4 regions of the Bacillus sp. LL01 genome follow, and region 1 is predicted to be linked to each of the others. Evidence: riboswitches for the same ligand, from Rfam matches in the RefSeq annotation. Region 1 holds a riboswitch; each other region holds the start of a gene.

What was found. A riboswitch is a leader RNA that binds a small molecule or an ion and turns the genes downstream of it on or off. The one in region 1 is predicted to bind S-adenosylmethionine.
Region 2: linked by a shared signal. The riboswitch ahead of metK (methionine adenosyltransferase) and the one ahead of AB685_RS30485 (YezD family protein) in region 1 are both predicted to bind S-adenosylmethionine.
Region 3: linked by a shared signal. The riboswitch ahead of AB685_RS04185 (sugar ABC transporter substrate-binding protein) and the one ahead of AB685_RS30485 (YezD family protein) in region 1 are both predicted to bind S-adenosylmethionine.
Region 4: linked by a shared signal. The riboswitch ahead of AB685_RS07225 (methionine ABC transporter ATP-binding protein) and the one ahead of AB685_RS30485 (YezD family protein) in region 1 are both predicted to bind S-adenosylmethionine.

The regions. Positions count from the first base shown of each region.
Region 1 covers NZ_LFEL01000006.1:205,872-211,623, forward strand. Annotated here, with positions in the region: gene AB685_RS31775 (hypothetical protein) at 1-109, shown strand, start outside; gene AB685_RS17990 (inorganic phosphate transporter) at 202-1,278, opposite strand; gene AB685_RS17995 (phosphoadenylyl-sulfate reductase) at 1,309-2,025, opposite strand; gene AB685_RS30485 (YezD family protein) at 2,133-2,282, opposite strand; SAM riboswitch class I at 2,556-2,660, opposite strand; gene AB685_RS18000 (hypothetical protein) at 2,978-3,517, opposite strand; gene AB685_RS18005 (diacylglycerol kinase) at 3,637-4,557, opposite strand; gene AB685_RS18010 (flotillin family protein) at 5,237-5,752, opposite strand, start outside.
Region 2 covers NZ_LFEL01000004.1:45,316-51,067, reverse strand. Annotated here, with positions in the region: gene AB685_RS12835 (PIG-L family deacetylase) at 1-1,500, opposite strand, end outside; gene metK (methionine adenosyltransferase) at 1,942-3,141, opposite strand; SAM riboswitch class I at 3,319-3,484, opposite strand; gene pckA (phosphoenolpyruvate carboxykinase (ATP)) at 3,941-5,527, shown strand; gene AB685_RS12820 (prolyl oligopeptidase family serine peptidase) at 5,550-5,752, opposite strand, start outside.
Region 3 covers NZ_LFEL01000001.1:817,657-823,408, forward strand. Annotated here, with positions in the region: gene AB685_RS04175 (ABC transporter permease) at 1-150, opposite strand, end outside; gene AB685_RS04180 (sugar ABC transporter ATP-binding protein) at 140-1,657, opposite strand; gene AB685_RS04185 (sugar ABC transporter substrate-binding protein) at 1,718-2,830, opposite strand; SAM riboswitch class I at 2,939-3,045, opposite strand; gene AB685_RS04190 (alpha-glucosidase) at 3,179-4,849, opposite strand; gene AB685_RS04195 (hypothetical protein) at 5,071-5,752, shown strand, end outside.
Region 4 covers NZ_LFEL01000002.1:136,849-142,600, reverse strand. Annotated here, with positions in the region: gene AB685_RS07240 (hypothetical protein) at 1-302, shown strand, start outside; gene AB685_RS07235 (diacylglycerol kinase family protein) at 373-1,257, shown strand; SAM riboswitch class I at 1,365-1,482, shown strand; gene AB685_RS07225 (methionine ABC transporter ATP-binding protein) at 1,620-2,645, shown strand; gene AB685_RS07220 (methionine ABC transporter permease) at 2,638-3,294, shown strand; gene AB685_RS07215 (MetQ/NlpA family ABC transporter substrate-binding protein) at 3,313-4,146, shown strand; gene AB685_RS07210 (carboxymuconolactone decarboxylase family protein) at 4,268-4,639, shown strand; gene AB685_RS31215 (hypothetical protein) at 4,974-5,126, shown strand; gene sufC (Fe-S cluster assembly ATPase SufC) at 5,627-5,752, shown strand, end outside.

The sequences.
Region 1 (5,752 bases):
TTTGATTGGTTCGGTCATATTAGACTTGGTGTTCGGTCATTTGGAAAATTGGTTCGGTCAAGTTGAGAGAATCTTCGGTCAAGTTCGAGCAAACTTCGGTCAACTTTAGGAAATCTTCGGTCAAGTTCGGCAAAACTTCGGACATTTGGTCTGTGCGCCCCCATTTCGCCCCGCCAAGCTCCACCACCCCAAAATCCTCAATTAATCCTCGCTGCCCGTAGACACCGCCGCTGCCCCCGTCCCAACGCCGCCCGAACGCTGCATCAAAAACTTCACCCCGAACACTGAAATCAATACCCCCAGCATCGCAATAACCGGATACACATTCTGCTCAATCAACAGCTGAATCAGTGTGTAGGAAAGTACCATTGATAACACCGGCGATACCACCCACACAACTAGTAGCTGCACGACAATGTCCTTTTTCAAAACGGATCGCCCCTGTTTAACAAAGCCGATACCGATAATGGAAGACGTCGTGATCTGCGTCAGTGGCACCGGAATGCCGAACACCGAAGCCGCAGTTACTATTCCGGCTCCCGTCCCTGAAATGACGCACCCTTCCTCTAGCCGCAGCTTCGTTATTTTCTTGCCGTTCGTTTCCATGACACGCCAGCCGAGCAACAGCGCTCCAAGTGCGACAAACAGCCCTCCCCAGAGAATCCCCTGTCCGGTGCTCATGATGCCTGCTCCCACAAGCGGTCCAACGGCATTGGCTACATTGTTCATCCCGGCCGAGAATGCCTCGAACACCCCCATGACGACGACCAGTACAGATAATACCGGAACGGCCCGGGACGACTTTACCCAACGATCTATCACTCTATTTTTCAGCACCCAGGTGGCACCGATTGCCATCAGGAAAGCGATAACCGGGGTCAGCAACCAGAACGAAACGATCCAGGCAAGCTTTCCGACAAACAAGGATTGATAAACAATTCCGGCACCCACTACGGCACCAACGGTCACTTCACTTGTGGAAAGTGGGATGCCGAATACATTGGCCAAAAATAAGGATAGAGCAGCGGATGCGATTACGATAAGCGCAATAGCAACGGTAAAGGTGCTCTGGGGTACAATGCCGCTCCCCATCGTCTTGACTACCTCTCCTCCACCCAGCCATGCCCCGAAAAACACTGCTATCCCGCATAACACCAAAGCCAGATTTCGTTTGACAACTCCTGATCCATAGGCGATCCCCATGGATGCCGCCGCACCGCTCGCACCAATATTCATGGCGAAAAAAAGACCAACGATGACGGCAATGGTAACTAGCATGCTTTTTCCTCCTTCATTACATGACCAACTTTAGTTTGTATGCAGCCCGCACTCCGTCTTTCCACTTCCCACCCAACGACCGGCCCTGGAATCTCCGTCCGTTCCGACTGCCTGCGTACAGGGAAAACAGCCGATGCTTGGGTAACCGTGGTCATGGAGTTCGTTATAGGGAAGACCTTTGGATCTGATGCGATGCCAGACGTCCTCCCATGTCCAGTGAATAAGCGGACAGATTTTAATGTTCTGGAATTTATCATCACGATTCAGGAAGTTAGTGTTGGCCCGTGTTGGCGACTGCTCCCTTCTCAATCCGGAAATCCATGCCTTTTTTGGCGTGAGCGCTTCTCTTAGCGGTTCCACCTTGCGGATCTGACAGCAGCGGCTAGGATCTCTTTTCCAAAGGGCTGTGCCATGCACTTCCGCTTGCTCCTCCAAGGTGAGGGCCGGTTTCCTTTTTTCAATTTGGAGCTTTGGATATCTGGCTTCTATCTGCTCGATGACCTTATAGGTTTCTGGAAAATGGAGATCCGTATCTAAGAACACAATCCGGGCATCCTGCCTTACCTCCTGAATCAGATCGATCAGGACCACCGCCTCGGCTCCGAAACTCGAGGCATAAATGATTTCGTCATCGGAGTAGTTTCCATATGCCCATTGCAACATGGCTTTTGCACCCTTTGTATCATCATCAATCGGAAAGGAACCCGATAGTTCCTTCCAGTTTTCATACGTGATTTTCTGTTCCATTCACTTACTGCTCCTTTCTTTTCCAACGAGAAAAGGCAGCCCTTTTACATGTGCATGCTTGATGAGCATCATGTAAAAAGACCGCCTCCAGTTTGTCTGGTCAGCGCCTATTTATTTTTCTGAAGGCGAACCTTCTCATTTTTTTCTATTTGAATCACTTTTCCATCCTGTACCACCAGGGTGATAGATCCAAATTTGACTGTTTGCAGCATTTTTTCCAAGTGGGTTACGACATCTTCCCATTCCGACTGTTCCAGTTGGCTCGCCTCCGTTTCTTAATGCATTTATATTAAGACTGTTTTCGTAAACTTTGTTGCTTTTTCGTATTTATCAACCAACCGTTATAACCCTTACTGTCGTGCTCTTTTCCCGCTTATCTAGATTAAATTACATGCGTATTTTAGAGTAGATAAGCAGTAAAAAGTCCAATAGCCGACTTTTTACTAGTGAATTGCAACAATCTTTGAGAAAAGAGCCTATATAAAAAACGCCTCTCCCATTAAGGAAAAGGCGCATCGTATGTATGCTGCACCTTATCTTCCAAAATGGGAATCCATTTTGCTGGAATTGGCACCTTGCTGTTCGCAGGTTGCCGGGCTTCAACGGGCCAGTCCCTCAGCCGCTCTAGATAAGCGTCAATTAAGTTGTCATTTTATAAGCTGTTTTCGTAAACTTTGTTGCCTTTTCGTATTTTTAGGCAAGCCGACATATTCATTGTTGTCGTGCTCTTTTCCTGGTTCTACAAAATGGCTTCTTGCCAATTGGTAAGTAAATAAACTTATAAAAAGTCCTATTGCCGACTTTTTATTGGCATATAGCCACATACTTTTAGAAAAGAGCTTTGTTAAATGTTAAAATTAATCCTACCATACGTATATGAATTGTCAACAATGAAATTGACTGTTTTTTAAGTTTTTTTATTTTTAGGAAATTGGTCCTAGTCCGCTTCAGCTCAGTCTCCGATTTTTTTCAGCTTAGTTTCGCCATTCATCAGTACTGCCTGATATATGTTTCCGCCTCTTGTTTCAAACACGACTCCTTGGATGGTATCCTCCAACTTTTCAAAGGTGATGATATCTCGTTTCGTTAGACCATTGGAATCAAACGTCACTTTTCCTTCCATCTTGAGTTGGCCATCACCGATCTCATCCGCCAGTTCGATTTCATGGTCGAGCACACGCTCTTCAATCCAGCCGGCAAGTAAAGGCTCCAACGTTTTTTCGTTAATTTTCAAATTTTCACTAGATGTAAGAATCATCGAGTAGCGGACATACTGGACCGTCCCATACTCGTTTTCCCCCATTCCGAGTGAAAGGGAGGAGATATCTAATTCAGGGTCTGCTTCCTTTTGGGTAACCATATTGCATGCGGTTAACAGGAACAAAAGACAGAATAAAGCCATTGTTTTTTTTATGATTCTTCCCCCTCCTAGAAACCCTGTAAATATTGCCATCACCTTTAACATATTCGACCGGTTAAAAGTCAACATCATCCCTCTCTCCCTCTACTATCTCCTTAAACCTTAACATATTTTTCCTTGTCTCCGTTACTGGAAAATAAAAAATGGTGCCAGATTCCCATGTTTAGGATCTGGCACCATTGCTATCAATTTTATTGGCATTTAGCCATTTCCACTTCTTTACGCTTTTCGGTTACAATCACTTCCACATGCTGGTACAAGTTGACGAATTCGCCCGGAAGCAGTCCTCCGTATTCACCGTCAAGGTTAAGCTGCATTTTTTCCTGCGTGTTCACCTTTACCCGGTTTGCTTTTGTATAGATGACCAATGGATCTTTGACATGGTCGCCGCGCAGTGCCATCGAGGCGATACGGATAAAATCGGCGATATTTGCTTTTTTGAGAATGATCAGGTCAAACATGCCATCGTTCATGCAGGAGTCTGGTGCAAGCTTTTCGAAACCGCCAACAGAATTGGATAAGGATACGAGGAACAGCATGATTTCCCCTTCAAAAACTTTCCCATCGTATTCTATCGTTACATTAGTTGGACGAATGGATGGAAGCATCTCGATCCCTTTAAGATAGTAGGCAAGCTGCCCAATCATGGTTTTCATCTTGATCGGTACTTCATAGGATAGCTCGGTCATTTTTCCGCCACCAGCAATGTTCATGAAGTACTGGTCATTCGCTTTTCCGATATCAACAGGCATCGGGACACCTGTTGCAATTACATCGACACATCCTAAAATGTCATCGCGTGGAAGGTCCAGTGCTCTGGCAAAGTCGTTTGTCGTACCAACCGGGATAACTCCAAGCTTCGGACGGTAGTCCTGTTCTGCCAGCCCGTTGACCACTTCGTTGATTGTACCGTCTCCGCCTGCTGCAACCACAAGTTCATATCTACGCTCCACGGCCAGCCTTGCCGCTTCCGTTGCATCTCCATGTCCTGTTGTAGCATGGCATGAAGCTTCATAACCAGCCTTTTCTAATCTAACCAATACTTCTGGCAAGTGCTTTTTGAACAGTTCACGACCAGATGTCGGATTGTATATTACCCTAGCTCTTTTCATTTCCCATCATCCTAAAATTATATTTAACTAAGCCCTCTTTTATATCTATGTCTTGTCCTGCTCTATATGTTGTTTGATAAGATAGTTATAGTTACCAATACCACTAAGTAGTGAACTGCTAACCCACTACTGATAACATATTAGCCTATTCTGTATGTAATATGCAATTAAAATGAAAATTTTGAGAAATGGTGAGATTGAATGAGTATAGATAGGCACATTAATTAATGAATCCCTATAACTCAGGTATCACACTAACCTTTTCCTCATTAATCCTCTATGAATCCCGGCAACTCCAATATCACCCATACTCATTCCTCATTGACCCTCTATGAACCCCGGCAACGCTAAAATCACCCTTACTCAGTCCTCATGGACCCTATCAGCCTTCAGATTAAAATTATCGTTCTTTCTCATTGGCTCTTTTCTCAAAGATTGTTGCTATTCACTAGTAAAAAGTCGGCTATTGGACTTTTTACAGCTTATCTATTCTAAAATAGGCATGTTGTTTACTCTGTACACCCAGGAAAAGAGCACGACAGTAAGGAATATAACGGTTAGTTGATAATTACGAAAAAGCAACAAAGTTTACGAAAACAGCCTTCTCATTTTAAAAAAGCCCCAACTGCACCACCGCTACTCAAGCAAGTAGCAGCAACAGCTGGGGCCATATTATTTATTACTCTTCTGTCTTCTTCTCTTCGCCTTTTTTCGAAGTGGCGATTTCGTTAGTCAAGCTGTCAATGCTGTGGCGCACGTTCGCTTTGCCTGAGAAGTTTTCGATAAGCTCTTTTACATCAATGCCTGATGATGCTTTCAGTGATTCCTGGAGTGTGGACATCAGGTTGGTTGCGTAGCCGGTAACCTTGTTGGCGCCGCTGTTTTCGCCGCTTCCGCCTGTGTCTACTACTGTGATCTTGTCGATGTTGCCAAGTGGAGCCGCAACTTGCTTCGCGTATTCAGGAAGCATTTTGAGGATCATGTCCAAGATAGCCGCTTGACCGAACTGTTCGAATGCTTCTGCGATTTTTTCTTTCGCTTCCGCTTCTGCAAGACCTTTCAGGCGGATAACTTCCGCTTCGGATTCCCCTTGCGCTCTTTGTGCGTCTGCAATCGCAATACCGTCGATACGGACTTTTTCCGCTTCCGCTTTTGCCATCGCTTCAATACGGTACTTGTTTGCATCCGCTTCAGC
Region 2 (5,752 bases), on a different contig from region 1:
ATTAAAGGAAGCGCTTTCTTTTTGTTGTTTATATGTTACCTGTCCAGTAATCGTAGACTTCTCATATGGATGAAAATATGCTGCGTTTTCCGGCACTTCCACAGTAAAGCTGGCAGATACCTGTTCTCCTGGCTTCAGGTTTTTCTTCTCTCCCCCGTCGCTTACATGCCAGCTTTCAGGCGTGTTAAGTTCAAGTATTATATCTTGAATTGTTTTATCCCCATTATTGCTTGCTGTAATTTGAACGGCGGTTTCCCCACCTTTAGTTAATGTAGGATTTTCCACCTCTACAGTCACAGCTAACTCGGAGGCTACTTGACTTACTTTATTCAACTGGTCTTTTTTTACCTGTAATTTAAATAGCAGATCATCCTTAAGTCTTGAATCAATTCTGCTCTTTTCTACATGGTTGATCGTTTTGGAGACTTCAGCTAAAGCTTTATGCGATTCTACAAAAGTGCCCGCTCTGGATGGATATTGATTTACTACTTTATCAAGTGCTTTTTGCACTTTAAGAAGGGATCCGCGTACCTGATTATCTTTTTTGGTCAAACGTTTTGCAGTATCTTCGAAATTAAAGTCCAAACCATCAAAAATGGTATCTTCCTCCCCTGGTATTTCACTGATGGATTTGACTAATTCCAGGTTTACATATATGGGCTGTACAGGGAGATCACGTCCCATCCCTTGACTTTTATGGAGATAGCGGGAATCTTCTCCCAACTGCGCATATGTCTTTCCATACACTTCATCAATCTCATTCCCTACTTCAATGGAAACGGTTTGACCTGCAACTCCCTGTTGATAATTATTGGATACTTGCCAAGAAGCACCACTTACTGTTTGAGCAGGCAGGTACATTTTCTTGATTTGCCAAGGTGTAAGCCCTTCTTCCTTATGCTCCGGGAAGATTTCCGGGTTTGCAGCATCTTCAAACGCATTTAAAGTCAGTACATTTATTGCTCGGTGGTGACCGTGCTGAGAGTCAACATTCAAAAAAGACGGAAATACTATTTCAGGGCGATACTCCCTTATCTTTCTGATCAAACGTTCATAAACAACTTCCTCTCCCCATTCCTCCAAGGTTTCGTCCGGAGACTTAGAAAAACCGAAATCATAAATTGGATCTGACAAATTTTCACTCAAAATAATTAAGTCAACATTTGTAACTGCAGATGCCTCAATCAATTCTTCCGAACGGATAATTCCAAGTCCGTTACCAAGTTCCAGTCCAATCTGGTTCTGTCCTCCTTCACCTCGGTTGGCAATCAGACTTCCTGTTCTGACCCCTTTCCCTAAAGACATATAGGCAAGTAAATTACTTCTCTCATCATCGGGATGAGCCCCCGTATTCAGAAAGCTTGTAGTTGTGTTCAATGGGTTAACGACTTTCCACAATTCAGGGTCATGTTCCACTGCATAAGAATTAGCGGCATTTGGCATCAACAAAGGAAAAAGAAAAATGACTGACAACAGGACTAATATTACTCTCCTATTCAATTCAAAACCTCCCAAATTATTTTTCTATGTAATGTCTTGTTGAGATGAAACCCTGTTCATCCCTCCTTATAATTAGTTAGTAAACTTTCCTTACTATCTAAATATACACAAAATTCAAAATAATTTGAACGGGACGAAATTCCTGTTTTTCGGAATCAAGGTCAGATGCAAAAGTACTATTACTTTATGCTGGATGCAACACACCAGTTGATTGCAGTGAAAGGCGCGCAGACTCCTGTGGGAGGAAGGGACTAGTGTGACCTTGCAACGTATTGAAAAGTCTCCCGGACCGCCCATTGGAAAGCGTAGCGCCTGCAACGGAAATCAACCCCTTTACGTCAACCAAGGGAAAGACCCGAATTTTATACTTTACTAAAAAAACGCCCAAGGACAAAAGCTCTTTTGGGAGCTCTCATTCTAAGGCGTTTTTTTATATCTATATTAAGCGTTCGCTTGCTCTTTCAAAGTAGCTGCTTTGTCGACTTGCTCCCAAGGAAGGTCAAGATCGTTACGTCCGAAGTGGCCGTAAGCTGCAGTTTGCTTGTAGATAGGACGACGAAGGTCTAGCATTTTAATGATTCCTGCTGGACGAAGGTCGAAGTTGTTGCGAACCAATTCTACTAATTTCTCTTCAGAAACCTTACCAGTTTCGAATGTGTCAACCGCGATGGATACCGGTTGAGCAACACCGATAGCGTAAGCCAATTGAACTTCACATTTGTCAGCAAGTCCGCTTGCTACGATGTTTTTTGCAACATAACGTGCAGCGTATGCACCGGAACGGTCAACTTTCGTTGCATCCTTACCGGAGAATGCTCCACCACCATGGCGCGCGTAACCGCCGTAAGTGTCAACAATGATTTTACGTCCAGTTAAACCAGCATCCCCTTGAGGTCCGCCGATTACGAAACGGCCAGTCGGGTTGATGAAGTATTTTGTGTTCTCGTCAATCAATTCTGCAGGAACTACAGGCTTGATAACAAACTCTTTAATATTGCGTTGGATGCGCTCTAAAGAAACCTCAGGATGATGCTGAGTGGAAATAACGATTGTATCAACACGAACAGGTTGGTTGTTCTCATCATATTCCACTGTTACTTGCGTTTTTCCGTCCGGACGTAAGTAAGGAAGAATTTCATCTTTTCTTACTTCTGTTAATCGACGGGAAAGCTTATGTGCAAGTGAAATAGGTAATGGCATTAATTCTTTTGTTTCATTACAAGCATATCCGAACATTAGACCTTGGTCTCCTGCTCCGATTGCTTCGATTTCAGCATCTGACATTTGGCCTTCACGTGCTTCCAATGCCTGGTCAACACCCATCGCGATATCAGCAGACTGCTCATCAATGGAAGTTAATACTGCACAAGTTTCCGCATCAAAGCCGTATTTTGCACGAGTATAACCGATGCCTTGGATCGTTTCACGAACGATTTTAGGAATATCTACATAAGTGGAAGTTGTAATTTCTCCAGCTACCAATACTAATCCAGTAGTAACAGAAGTTTCACACGCTACGCGTGCATTCGGATCATTAGTTAGAATTGCATCCAGGATGGAATCGGAAATTTGGTCACAAATTTTATCCGGGTGCCCTTCCGTTACGGACTCAGAAGTAAATAAACGACGTTGTTTAGTCATTAAAAAAAGTTCCTCCTTTTTTGTTTATGAAAAGTGTTTGATTTCTCTTCATGTACAGCAGTTATATTTGATACGGATCTCAGTTCCTATTGTGATGTTCTTTGTTATCTTGTGTAAAAATAGAAAAACCTTCCCACAAAATTGAGGAAAGGTTTGATTTCAAGAATTAGCCTTTCACTCTTATCGGTCAAGGTCAGAGCCTTGCTCAGGTTTAGCACCTTTTCTCAAGCGACCATATCTGGTCTAAAAATAAAAAAAGCGGCGTGCTTTTTGCGCTCGCTCATCCTTTGAGCAGGTTGCTGGGTTTCATAGGGCCTGTCCCTCCACCAGCTCGGAATAAGAGTATCCGTTCAAGGTTCTATATTAGCGCACTAAAACCTTTCATGTCAATAAAAAAGAGAAATAATTCGACAATGATTTACAGGAAATTATTGCTTCCTTATTATCATTGTCCTTCTTTTACTTCTACTGATATTCTAAGCCTTAAGAATTTGGTCCATCATTCTCTTTTACTTATCGGCAACAGGGTTTATAATGGGAGAGGGATTCGGGCTCATACATGTCCATCCGCTCACTTTGCGCTAAAATTGATAACGCTTTCACACGTGCAACTCTATCTAACTGCTTTCTGCTTTCCACTCGGATAAGCCTGTTTTTCACAAAACGTTAACGAATTCACATTAATTTTCATAAAATAAGCTAATTAGTATGGACTATTAGATCGAATGTGTTATACTTTTTAACAGATGAGAAAAACAATATAAAATTATTAATTCAAGTTGAAGGAGAGTTATCCATGATGAAAACGGTTGGTATCGATAATGGGTTAACAAAATTAATTTACGGAAGCAACACACATGTACAATTGTCTGTTCCCCAATTGGTGGAAAAAGTATTAAACCGTAACGAAGGCTGCCTGACATCAACAGGTGCGGTACTCGCAACCACTGGTAAATACACGGGTCGCTCCCCTAAAGATAAATTTATTGTAGAAGAAGACTTGAGCAAGGATAAAATCGATTGGGGCTCTGTAAACAGCCCAATCTCCGAAGAAGTATTCGACCGTCTATATAGTAAAGTTTTAACATACTTAGAGAATAAAGATGAAGTATTTGTTTTTAAAGGATTTGCTGGCGCTGATGAAAAATATCAATTACCAATCCAGGTAATCAACGAATTCGCATGGCATAACCTTTTTGCGCAACAATTATTCATTAAACCAAATGATGAGCAATTGGCCAAACATGAAACTGCCTTCAGCATCGTTTCTGCACCAAACTTCAAGGCTGACCCAGCTGTTGATGGAACGAACTCAGAAGCATTCATCATCATTTCCTTCACTAAGCGCGTGGTACTGATTGGCGGCACAGAATATGCTGGTGAAATGAAAAAGTCCATCTTCTCTGTGATGAACTATCTTCTACCGGAAAACGGCATCATGCCGATGCACTGCTCTGCAAACGTTGGACGTGAAGGCGATGTAGCATTATTCTTCGGACTTTCTGGTACTGGTAAAACAACTCTTTCCGCTGATCCGAACCGCAAGCTTATCGGTGATGATGAGCATGGTTGGTCCAATACGGGCGTATTCAATATTGAGGGCGGTTGCTATGCGAAATGCATCGGTTTGACACATGAAAAAGAACCTCAGATTTTTGATGCAATCCGCTTCGGATCTGTCCTTGAAAATGTGGTCATTGACGGACAATCTAGAATTGCCGATTATGATAACTCAACTTTAACCGAAAATACTCGTGCAGCCTATTCCTTGGATGCAATGGAAAATATCGTTCAACCTAGTATTGCTGGCCATCCGACAACGATCGTCTTTTTAACAGCCGATGCAACGGGCGTATTGCCTCCAATCTCCAAGCTTTCCAAGGAACAGGCAATGTTCCACTTCCTAAGTGGATATACAAGCAAGCTTGCAGGGACAGAGCGCGGAATTACATCACCACAAGCAACATTCTCTACTTGCTTCGGTTCACCGTTCCTGCCACTTCCTGCTACCACTTATGCAGAGATGCTTGGTAAGAAAATCGATGAGCACAACGTACAGGTCTACCTTGTCAACACAGGTTGGACTGGCGGGGAATATGGCGTAGGAAACCGCATGAAGCTTTCCTACACAAGAGCGATGGTGCAGGCCGCACTTGAGGGCGACTTGACAAATGTTGAAGTGGAAAAGGATCCATACTTCGGCGTTTCCATTCCTGTTCATGTACCAGGTGTACCTGATGAAGTGTTACAACCTAAGAAAACATGGCATGACGAAGAGAAATATGATCAGTTTGCTCGCGAGCTTGCAGGCAAATTCAAAGCGAACTTCAAGAAGTTTGAAAATGTACCTGGGGAAGTCCTTGAAATGGGCGGACCAACTGTATAATAAGAAAAAGGAGCGGTAACCATCAAAGGTTCCGCTCTTTCTTTTGTTCCTTCATCCATCTTGTAAGCCGCTCCACTATCCTCCGGTTCTCTCCTGGAGGAAAATAATGCGTGTACTCCGGATAATACCACGCCCCCACCGTCTTCCCCATCTCCTTCGCACACTTTTCCAACCTGTAGGAATGCTCTATGGAAACATTTTTGTCCAGCTCTCCATGAATAATCA
Region 3 (5,752 bases), on a different contig from region 1:
ATTGGATTGGATAAATGCTGGGTTCGCACTAGCAAACACGGCAATTAACACAAAAATGGTAATGATGGTTCCATATTTGTATAAGAAATCGAACAACTCAAAGCGGAAAGCCGGTTTGGCGTTCTCCTGCACTGGTATGTCAGTTTTCATTTCTTTGTCCCCCTGTTGAGAAATATAGAAGCTCTTGTTCGTCTGTTTCTGCGGTGGAAAGCTCTTTTGTAACCTCGCCGTCGTAAAGCACATACACCCTATTGGTCAGGCAGACAATCTCTGAAAGCTCGGATGATGCGTAAAGGATGGCTTTACCACGTTTTGCAAGTGCTGCAATCAGTTCAAAAATGTCCCGTTTGGCGCCTACATCGACCCCTTTTGTCGGCTCATCAAACATATAGATATCAGCATCGGAAACAAGCCACTTTCCGATGGCAATTTTTTGCTGATTTCCTCCTGAAAGGGTGTGAACACTTGTTTCGGATGATGGTGTTTTAATGCCTAATGCTTGGATGATCTCTTGTGATTTGCTTTTCTGTGCTTTTTTATCAAGGAAATGAAAGGCGTTGGTGAATGCATGGAGGTTTGCCGAAATTAAATTAGTTTGCACGGATTCGTAAAGGATGAGACCTTCCTTTCTCCGCTCCTCTGGAACAAATGCCATCCCATTCCGCACTGCTACATGGGGGCTTTTCACCTTGACCGTTTTCCCTTTAATTCGAATGATTCCAGTGGTTTTAGACGAGTCTCCGAACAATGCCTTGCACAGCTCCGTTTTACCCGCTCCAACAAGTCCAGCTATTCCCACCACTTCCCCTCCTTTTACGTGGAGGCTTACATCTTTCACTATTGTATGGTCGCTGAGTCCTTCTACTTCTAGTAGGGGCTCACCTAGAATTGGATTGTGTTCAGGAAATTTTTGCTCCAGTTTCTGACCCAACATCCACTCGACAATCTTTTCTGGGCTAAGATTTGCTATTAGATCCCGTTTTACTACATGTCCATTCCTCATAATCGTTATTTCATCACAGATTTCCACAATTTCAGGAATACGGTGAGAGATGAAGATAATCCCTACCCCTTCCTCTTTCAGCCGTTTGATAACGGAAAAGAGTTTTTTTGTCTCCCTATTGCCAAGAGGCGCGGTTGGCTCATCCAAAATCAGAAACTTGCAATCTGTTGAAATGGCCCTCGCCAGCAGGACCATCTGCTTTTCCGCCAATGACAGTGAGTTTACTAGACGCTTGGTTGAGATATTACTATTCAACTTCGCTAATTGTTTAGCTGCCTTCTTATGTATTTCGCTCCAATGAATCCATTGCTTGTTTCCAGCGTGCTGGACCGTCTCTTGCAGCATGATATTCTCCGCAACCGTTAGTGTCGGGATTAACGCCGCATCCACTTCCTGATAGACGATTTGTACCCCTGCCTTTTGGGAGTCAGTTGGTTTAGAAATAGAAAGTTGTTTACCTCCAAGTTTAATTTCCCCGGTAAAATGATCGTAAGCACCCGCCAGCACTTTCATCAAAGTTGATTTCCCCGCACCATTAGCCCCGATTAATGCATGCACACTACCTGGTTTCGCGGTAAAAGTCACATGGTCCAGAGCTTTCACTCCAGGAAACTCAATTGATATATCTTTCATTTCAAGTGTTGTGTTTGTCATTCTGCTCCCCCTTTCTTAAAACATACAAACACTCTCTCCTGATGAAGAGAGTGCCGTTTATTATTTTTTGTAATGCTCCTTCAACGTGTTCATCCACTCTTCTAAAAAGGCGTCCGACTCTCCCCAGCCTTCTACGACTGATGAAAGGTTGCCCATGTTTACCACTTCACTTGATTGTTGCAATTCTTCTTGAGAGATTAAGGAAGCTTCCAAGTCATATGTTTGCGGCGTTTCTTCCCCTGCAAGCTTTTTCGCAAGTAAGCGAAGGTTTACAGCACCAATCAATTTCGGATCCACAGCAGCTGTGTATTTCCAAGGGCTTCCTTCTGTACTGATTTCCTGAAGGTCCGCATTGGAAACATCTATTCCGTAAATCTTGATTTCTTCCCTGCCTGCCTCTTTCAACGCTCGAGCCGCTCCGACTGCGAAAGCATCCCATGTGGCAAAAATAGCATCAATACTTCCTTTAGGGTGCTTGTTCAACATTGCCGCAACCGCGTTCTGTGTTTGAACGGAAGTATCTGCCGCTGCTACCCCAAAGCGTTCCACTTCATTCAGACCAGGATTGTTTTCTAATGTATCCTTATACACATTGTTGCGACGAACCATCGGGGGGAAACCGTCTACCCACAGATACACCACATTCGCTTCCCCGTTAAAATCGTTGACCAATTGATCAAGTGCTAACGTTGCCAGCTCCTCATCATCTTGAGAAGTTAACGTAACTCCTTCAATGTTTGCCAGATCTCCATTGGAATCAAAGGTCACCACTTCCTTGCCACTGTCGACAAGTTGCTGAACACCTTCCACAGTTGCGGCGTCATCACCATGAGAAATGATAACCCCGTCATAATCTTGGTTAACTGTCTGATTAATTGCATCATGGAATTTCGCACTGTCCCCATTTGCAGTAAATACATCCACTGTAAATCCAAGTGACTCTCCTTCCTCTTTCGCTCCAGCTAAAAATTGCGCAGTATGATCATCTCCGCCAATCTTTCGGATAACCTTAATTTTCGCACCATCTCCATCTGCAAATTTCTCTGGTACATTCTCAATCGGCCCCGTAGGCTTACTGCTCGCGGCAGAATCGCCTCCTGCATTGCACCCTGTCAATAATAATGTTGCTGTAGTTAGTGCAACAATTCCCTTTTTAAAAAAGTTTCTGTTCATTCTTTTTACTCCCCTTTTGAAATTCTCTTTTTACTTTAATAAAATAAAAAAACCTCTCCAAGAATAGAGAGGTTTGAGCGCTAATTGAAAACAAAAAGACTTGTCCCTCTCTTATCTTTCAAAACATCACTGTTTTGCAGGATTTAGCACCAATTCCAAAACGGAACGGTTGCTGGGCGTCATAGGGCCAGTCCCTCTGCCACTCTTGATAAGAGATCGAAATATTTAGTTTATTAAAAGAATTAAGTATTACTTTACCGCCTTAAAGGAGAAGTGTCAATCCATTTTTCAAAAAAAATTTTATAATAGAAAAGCCCCACCCAAAAGGTAAGACTTTCCCATCATATATTATTTCGCAACTATATAAACACGAGTTTCATAAGGCTTCAATGTCAATTCAGACATACCCTTATGCGCAGTAACCTCATAGTTTTGAAGACGAAGGTCTGCAGAAGCTACTACAAGTTCTTCAAGATCTACCGTTACTTCTTCTTCACTCAAGTTACATAATACAACCGCTACCTTATTATCAAGCGTTCTTGTATAACCGTAAACTTGCGTATCATCTTCTAGGATAAGATTGTATTCGCCATAAACAAATACTTCTTCTTCTTTACGGATATTGATCATGTCGCGATAGAAGCTTAATACAGAATTCGGGTCGTTCCATTGTTTCTCCACATTGATGGTTTGGTAGTTTTCATTCACGCCCATCCATGGAGTCCCCGTTGTGAATCCACCGTTTGGCTCGTCGTTCCATTGCATTGGAGTACGGGAGTTGTCACGGCCTTTAGCCCAGATGATTTCCATCACTTTTTGAGCATGCTCTTCGCCTTTGGCACTCTCAATATCGTATAGGTTTTTCATGCCGACATCATCGTAGTCATTGATGCTGTCAAATTTCACGTTGGTCATACCAAGTTCTTGCCCTTGGTAGATGAAAGGAGTTCCTTGCATTAAGAAATACAACGCGCCAAGCGATTTCGCGCTTTCTACTAGGTACTCTTTATCATTACCCCATGTAGAAACAGAACGAGCCTGGTCATGGTTTTCAAGGAATAATGCATTCCAGCCATTCCCTTCCAACCCTTTTTGCCATTTCGTTAATGTTTTCTTCAGTTGAAGAAGGTCTACGCCGCCTTCTGTTCCTTTTTCCCAGAGACCTAGGTGTTCAAATTGGAAGATCATGTTGAACTTACCATTCTCTTCGCCAACCCACTCATCAGCTTGGTTCAGTTTCACACCGTTTGCTTCTCCGACAGTCATAATATCGTAGCGCGCAAACGTTTGCTCTTTCAATTCCTCTAGATGCTTTTGAATTCCTTCTACATTCATCATGTAGTCAAAAGATGGAACATAGTCTAAACCTTTTGGATTTGGCAAGTCCGGGAATCCAGGTTCTTTTCTGATATGCGAAATTGCATCTACACGGAAACCGTCAATCCCTTTATCCAACCACCAGTTGATCATATCGTACAATGCAAATCGAACATCTTTATTTTCCCAGTTCAAATCAGGCTGTTCCGTTGCAAAGATGTGCATGTAGTACTGCCCAGTTTTCTCGTCCAACTTCCAAGCGGGACCATTAAAAATACTTTCCCAGTTGTTCGGCTCTTTGCCATTTTTTCCATCTTCCCAAATGTACCAATCGCGTTTTGGATTGTCCTTAGATGATGCTGATTCAATGAACCACTTATGCTGATCAGAAGTATGATTGATTACCAAATCAATGATAAGCTTCATATCGCGGTTATGCACTTCTTCAAGCAACTCATCGAAATCCGCCATGTTCCCGAAGTCTTCCATGATATCTTGATAATCACTGATGTCATAGCCATTATCTACGTTTGGAGACTTATACATCGGACAGATCCAAATAACATCTATACCCATATCTTTTAAATAATCTAGTTTAGAAATAACTCCACGTAAATCACCAATACCGTCCCCATTGGAATCCATGAAACTTCTAGGATATACCTGATAGGCAACAGCTTCTTTCCACCAAATCTTTTTCAATCTTGATACACTCCCTTATTAACTACACTGAACTATGATAACGGTTGCATGTTTGCGTAACCGTTTGCACAAATCTATAAAAAAAATATCACTTGGATTAATTCCACTACTTTACTATACCATCTTTTTCACTAATTTCAACTTAATTTCTGATTTAGTTTATTCATGAAATGCTAGTAGATGGTAACACTAACTGGTAGGAATATATTAGGAGGAAACCAATGATGAAGTATATATGGATTTGCCTATTGGCCGTATCCCTTATATTGGCCCCGCTTCCCACTTACGCAGCACCGGACGAACTAACTAAAGCCGCTTTCACCAGGTACAATTCCTTATGGCTTTTTGACGGCATTAAAGAGGCTCCGATTCATGAGAACATTACTGTTGGTAAGTTTAGCTGGTCTTTTGATGGAAAATGGCTTGTGTATGAGGCAAAACAGCTAGATTCCGAATCCCCCGAATCAGAAATCTGGCTGTATAACGCCGAAACTAAGTCTTCTTCCAAGTTGAAAATCGTTGGTCATGATCCAATATGGAATCCTGTTGACCATACGCTTGCTTTCTTGACGGGCTCCATTCTTTGTGTAGTGGAGCTATCTTCCGGTACACCAGTGATTCATCAGCTAACTGGTGGCGTATCTAATTTTACCTGGGATGGTAAAGGTGTCAATCTAATAGCTTCAGCCAGCGCCGCCTTGTTTCCGGATGGATGGAGCCATCCAAGGCTTTACGAAGTCCATTGGGGAATCGAAAAGGAAGCGCATGAGATGGATATAAAAGTAACCCCTCTTCACACCGTTGGATCTCCACTGAAGTATGAAGACATTTCTATACTTGCGGTGGATGTGGAGAACTTCTCCTGGTCACATGACGGGAAAAGCTTAGCAATGGTGGTGGCGC
Region 4 (5,752 bases), on a different contig from region 1:
AAGCAAAGAAGAAATTGCATGTGATGGAGATCTTACCTTACTACAGTCTGCGCTGTTGCTTGGTCGCTTATGGAGAAAAGACGATCTTTTCGCTTTGTAAAAGTGATCTGCAGGTCGAGGAAGAAGCAAAGATGGTGGATATAGTGATTGAGGGGTCTACAGAAGAAATAATGGAACTATTGAAAGGAACGAAGATGAGGGACCTTAAAGGGCTGTCATTCAAAGGATCTTTCAGGCATTACCTACTGCTGGATTCGCTGTTTACCTTAGTGAACCGGTCGGAAAGAAAAGAAGTATCATAAAGGAATTGTGCACGCCTGTAACGAATAAAGTAAAGATAGAAATAGAGAAGATTTATAGGCGGTGTAGGAAGTGTATTATTTTATTGTCAATAAGATGGCCGGTAACGGAAAAGGAATGCGTGTTTGGGAAACTACGGAAAAACTGTTGAAGAACAGGAAGGTGTCCTACAATGTTTCTTTCACTGAACATGCAGGTCACGCCGGTGAATTGATTGGAGATATAGATGAGCATAACGTAAATGCTGTGGTAGTAGTAGGCGGAGATGGAACCATTCATGAAGTTGTGAATAGACTGATCGCTAAAGAGGTGACTCTCGGAGTTATTCCTGCCGGTTCTGGTAATGACCTGGCAAGAAGTCTGAGAGTCCCTTTTGACGCTGAAGGTGCTTTGGAGCGTATCCTCAAAGGAGAAGTACAACTCATCGATGTTCCTAAGGTAGGGGAGGAGTATTACATTTCCATTGCGGGACTCGGATTTGATGGGAGGGTTGCCCAAGTTACCAACCAGTCAAAGTCTAAGCGCTTTATGAATATAATGGGACTTGGCGGATTGTCCTATGTGTTGAATATCTTTAAAGTACTATTTACTTATCAACCGTCAAAGGTTACTGTTTTGGTGGATGGAAAGACACATGAATTTATCGATGTCTGGCTGATAGCAGTGGCCAACCTGCCGTACTATGGCGGGGGGATCATGATATGTCCGGATGCAAAAGCTGATGACGGCCAACTGGATGTTTGTGTGGTTTCGGGAATCGGAAGATGGGAACTATTATTTGTTTTTCCATTAGCCTTTAAAGGAAGGCATATTAAGCATCGAAATGTGAAGATGCTTAGAGGAAGCTCCATACAGGTCAAGCCGAATTCTCCTTTAATTATGCAATGCGATGGAGAAATCGTTGAAAATGGAAAAGCCGAGTTCAGTGTACAGGAGAAAATCCTGAAGATTTTGTAAATAGATTCATAAAAAGTTTTTGATTGACAGGCTATTTATCACCGTGATACGATAACACTCGTTAATTCGAATTGCCCAAATACTTAATTATAACTATATATGTTTATCTCTTATCGAGAGAGGTGGAGGGACGTGCCCTATGATACCCGGCAACCGTCAACAAGCAATTGTTGAAATTGGTGCCAATTCACACAAAGCAAAGGTATTTGCTTTGATAGATGAGAGAAAGGACTCTTTACATTTAATCCTTTCTGCTCATTGTTGCGGAAGGGATTTTTTATTTTCCGGGTGTTTAAACAAACGTTTGATTAAACCCAATTGGGTAAGCTAAGACAAGGAATTGTAAGAAGGTAGGTGCAAGCATGATTTCACTTCAAGGTGTAAAAAAGGTATTTAAAACGAAAAATGGTCCGGTTACAGCTGTTGATAACATAGATCTATCCATCAACAAAGGGGAAATATTCGGTGTTATCGGATACAGTGGGGCAGGCAAAAGTACCCTGATCCGCATGCTAAACGGATTGGAAACTCCAACAGACGGGGTAGTGGATGTAGCAGGGAAAAACCTAGCGAAGGTTAAAGGCAGGGAGCTTAGAGAAGCACGCCAGGAAATCAGTATGATCTTTCAGCACTTCAATCTGCTGTGGTCCAGAACGGTTAAAGAAAATATAGCATTTCCACTTGAAATTGCCGGTATAGGGAGAGCAGAACGCAACAAGCGGGTAGAAGAACTTATCAAGTTGGTTGGTCTTGATGGAAGAGGAGATTCCTATCCATCCCAGTTGAGTGGAGGACAAAAGCAAAGGGTGGGAATTGCAAGAGCGCTCGCCAACAACCCTAAAGTTCTTTTATGTGATGAAGCGACCTCAGCTTTGGATCCACAGACAACAGATTCGATTCTCGACCTGTTGGTGGATATCAATAAGCGATTATCCCTGACCATTGTACTGATTACGCATGAAATGCATGTCATCCGTAAAATCTGTCACCGTGTAGCGGTGATGGAGAATGGCAAGGTTGTAGAACAGGGAGATGTACTTAATGTTTTCCGGAAACCTGAACAGCCGATAACGAAACGCTTCGTTAAGCAGGTGACAGAACCGGAAGATACGCAGGAGACGGTAGAACATCTATTAACAGAGTACCCGAAAGGAAAAGTGGTTCAGTTGACCTTTGTAGGGACATCTGCTGAACAACCATTGATCACGAACTTGATACGAAAGTTTCCTATCGATGTCAACATCCTTCAAGGAAAGATCTCACAAACGCAGAATGGCGCATATGGTTCACTCTTTGTCCATCTTGATGGAGATGACGCCGAGGTTCAGCAGGCATTGGCGTTTATCCGTGAGCAGCAAGTGGATTTGGAGGTGATGACACATGCTTGAGAGAGTTAATTGGGACAAAATGTGGGATGCTACTTTAGAAACCCTTTATATGAGCAGCATATCCGTTGTCGCCACTTTCATTTTAGGAATCATTTTAGGACTGCTATTGTTCCTGACAGCGAAGGGAAACATCTGGGAGAGCCGTCTTATTAATGGAATTGTGGCCGCATTCGTAAATATTTTCCGATCCATCCCTTTTGTCATATTAATATTTTTACTTATTCCATTTACAAGATTCATCATGGATACCATAATCGGTGCTAATGCTGCACTACCAGCATTAATTATTGGAGCTGCACCATTTTACGCTCGTATGGTGGAAATAGCACTGCGTGAAATTGACAAAGGTGTTATAGAAGCAGCCCGTTCCATGGGGGCAAAAACTTCAGAAATCATCTGGAAGGTGCTCATTCCGGAATCGATCCCAGCATTGGTTTCCGGTATTACCGTAACTGCAATTGCCATTGTAAGTTACACCGCAATGGCGGGAATCATTGGTGCCGGTGGATTAGGTAATCTGGCATTTCTTGATGGTTTCCAACGTAACAACTGGGAAGTAACGCTTGTATGTACAGTCATTATTTTAATCATTGTATTTATCATCCAATTTATTGGAGATTTAGTAACCAACAAACTAGACAAACGATAAGAAAGCGGGGGTTTATTGATGAAAAGAGTATTAAGTCTTGTAGTAATTTCGTTATTGACAGTATTGCTTGCCGCATGTGGCGGAGGAGAAAAGGGAATCGAGGAAGGGAAACTGGTAATTGGAGCTTCCAACGTCCCTCATGCTGAAATTCTAGAAGAAGCAAAATCAATTTTAGAGGAAAAAGGTATTGAATTGGATATTCAGACTTATACAGATTACATTATTCCGAATCAGGCATTGCGTGATAAAGATATTGACGCAAACTTTTTCCAGCATGAGCCGTACCTGAAAACTCAAATTGAAGAAAATGATTACGAATTTGTAAGTGCAGGTGGCGTTCACATTGAGCCGATTGGAGTATATTCCCAGGAATATGACAGCCTGGAAGAACTTCCTGAAGGTGGGGAAATCCTGATGAGCAATTCAGTTGCCGATCATGGACGTATTCTTGCGATGCTTGAAGAAAAAGGACTTATCACATTAAAAGAAGGCATGGAAGCTACATCCGCATCTATTGATGATATTGAAGACAATCCGAAAAACTTGGAATTCAACACGCAATTTGACGCGGCTTTCTTACCACAAGCTTACTTGAATGGCGACGGTGATGCAGTACTCATTAATGGTAACTATGCATTAGGGGCGGAAATCAATCCAGAAGAAGAAGCGATTGCTCTTGAATCCAAAGAGGACAACCCATATGTTAACCTGATTGTTGTCCGCGAGGAAGACAAAGATAACGAACAGATTAAAGCATTGGTTGAAGTGCTTCAATCTGACGAGATCAAAGCATTCATTGAAGAGAAATACAAAGGATCCGTACTTCCGGCAAAATCTGCTGATGAGGAGTAAGGATTTAAGGTACCCCGTACTATTTATGGTGCGGGGTTGTTTTTTTTGTAATAGTTGAATACTTACCTCCCCCCTAAACAAATACTAACCTTGTGAAAAATAAGGATGGGAGTTGTCTTCAATGGAACAACATTACGAGCCGAAAAATTATGCAGAAGCAGCAATACATGATTATAAAGCAGGGCTTGGTGTATTCACTGAAAAGATGCCAGAGCTTGCACATCACTATAACGAGTTCACAGAAGCATGCTTTAAAGAAGGAGTTCTCGATAAAAAGCAGAAGCAATTGATCGCACTTGGTGTAAGTGTGTATTCACAGGATGAGTATTGCATCGTGTACCACACAAAAGGTTGTTTGGATCAGGGAGCTACAGAACAGGAAATCCTGGAAGTGTGCGGGGTGACGGCAGCATTTGGTGGCGGAGCGGCAATGAGCCAATCCGTGACATTGGTGCAATCGTGTATTAGTGATTTTAACGAATTGAAGCATTGATTTTTGGGAGTCTGACCTGAGGGTTGGACTTTTTTATATTTAGTAGAGAAAAAATTTGATGATTTAAAACAGGACAACCAGAACGCCTTAGTAATACCGAGAAATACTAAGCCTCCTATCAGCCAACTCCCCTAATGCCTCCACAACCACCAACATCCCGACTAATCACACTTTACGTCGTTTGGATAATATAACCACTCCTGTTATGATTACATATGTGTTTATTACAAATACTTTAAGGGTATCAGAAAAACTGGTACGAAAAAATAAACACTTATAAATAGGAAGGGAATGGTTTATTATCCATCAGGTACATGTAAAGTACACAGGAGAAATGGAGAAGGCAATGTATCAAGCATACGGTTTTGGTTATGAGGAGTATTCCAATAAACTTTCAAAACTGTTGGAAGTGGAGAAGAAACGGGAAAAAGATTACCAGAAAAGCTTGGAGATTGTTGAAGAAATAGACCGTAATTACCGACCATAAGATCTTACAGCATTATGTTGTAGGGTTGTCCATATATTAATAAGAAGAAAAAGGGTTAGTGTCATTCTCTGTAAACTGAGAATGACGCAGACCCTTTTTGTTATTTTTGGTTTAGTTATCACCTGTCTTTACGGGTTGTAAGTGGCAGCCCGTGTCGATTGAAGTGCAGGTTATGAGACTCCAGCCGGAGGTAGCGGTAGACTTGAGACCCCACAGCGAAGCGAGGAGGCTCAAGCACCGCCCCGCGGAAAGCGAATAACCGGAACGGAAATCAACAGGGAGTTAAATGGGACCTCAAACCAATGAATACTATTTAAAAATATCTCCCGAAAATTCGACTTTCCCCCCTAATATTCGTTATAATTTGAGGGTATCTTACACAAGGCGGAAAAGGTTGCTATCACTTTCTATTTGTTATAAGATTGTAATGAGAATAAAATGAGAATTAAAACAACAATGTGTTTTCATATAGGAACACAAGAACATTGGAGGTAACAGTTATGGGTTCAACGTTAACGATTAAAGATTTACATGTATCCATTAATGATAAAGAGATTCTAAAGGGTGTAAATCTTGAAGTAAAGGGCGGAGAGATTCACGCAATCATGGGTCCTAACGGAACAGGA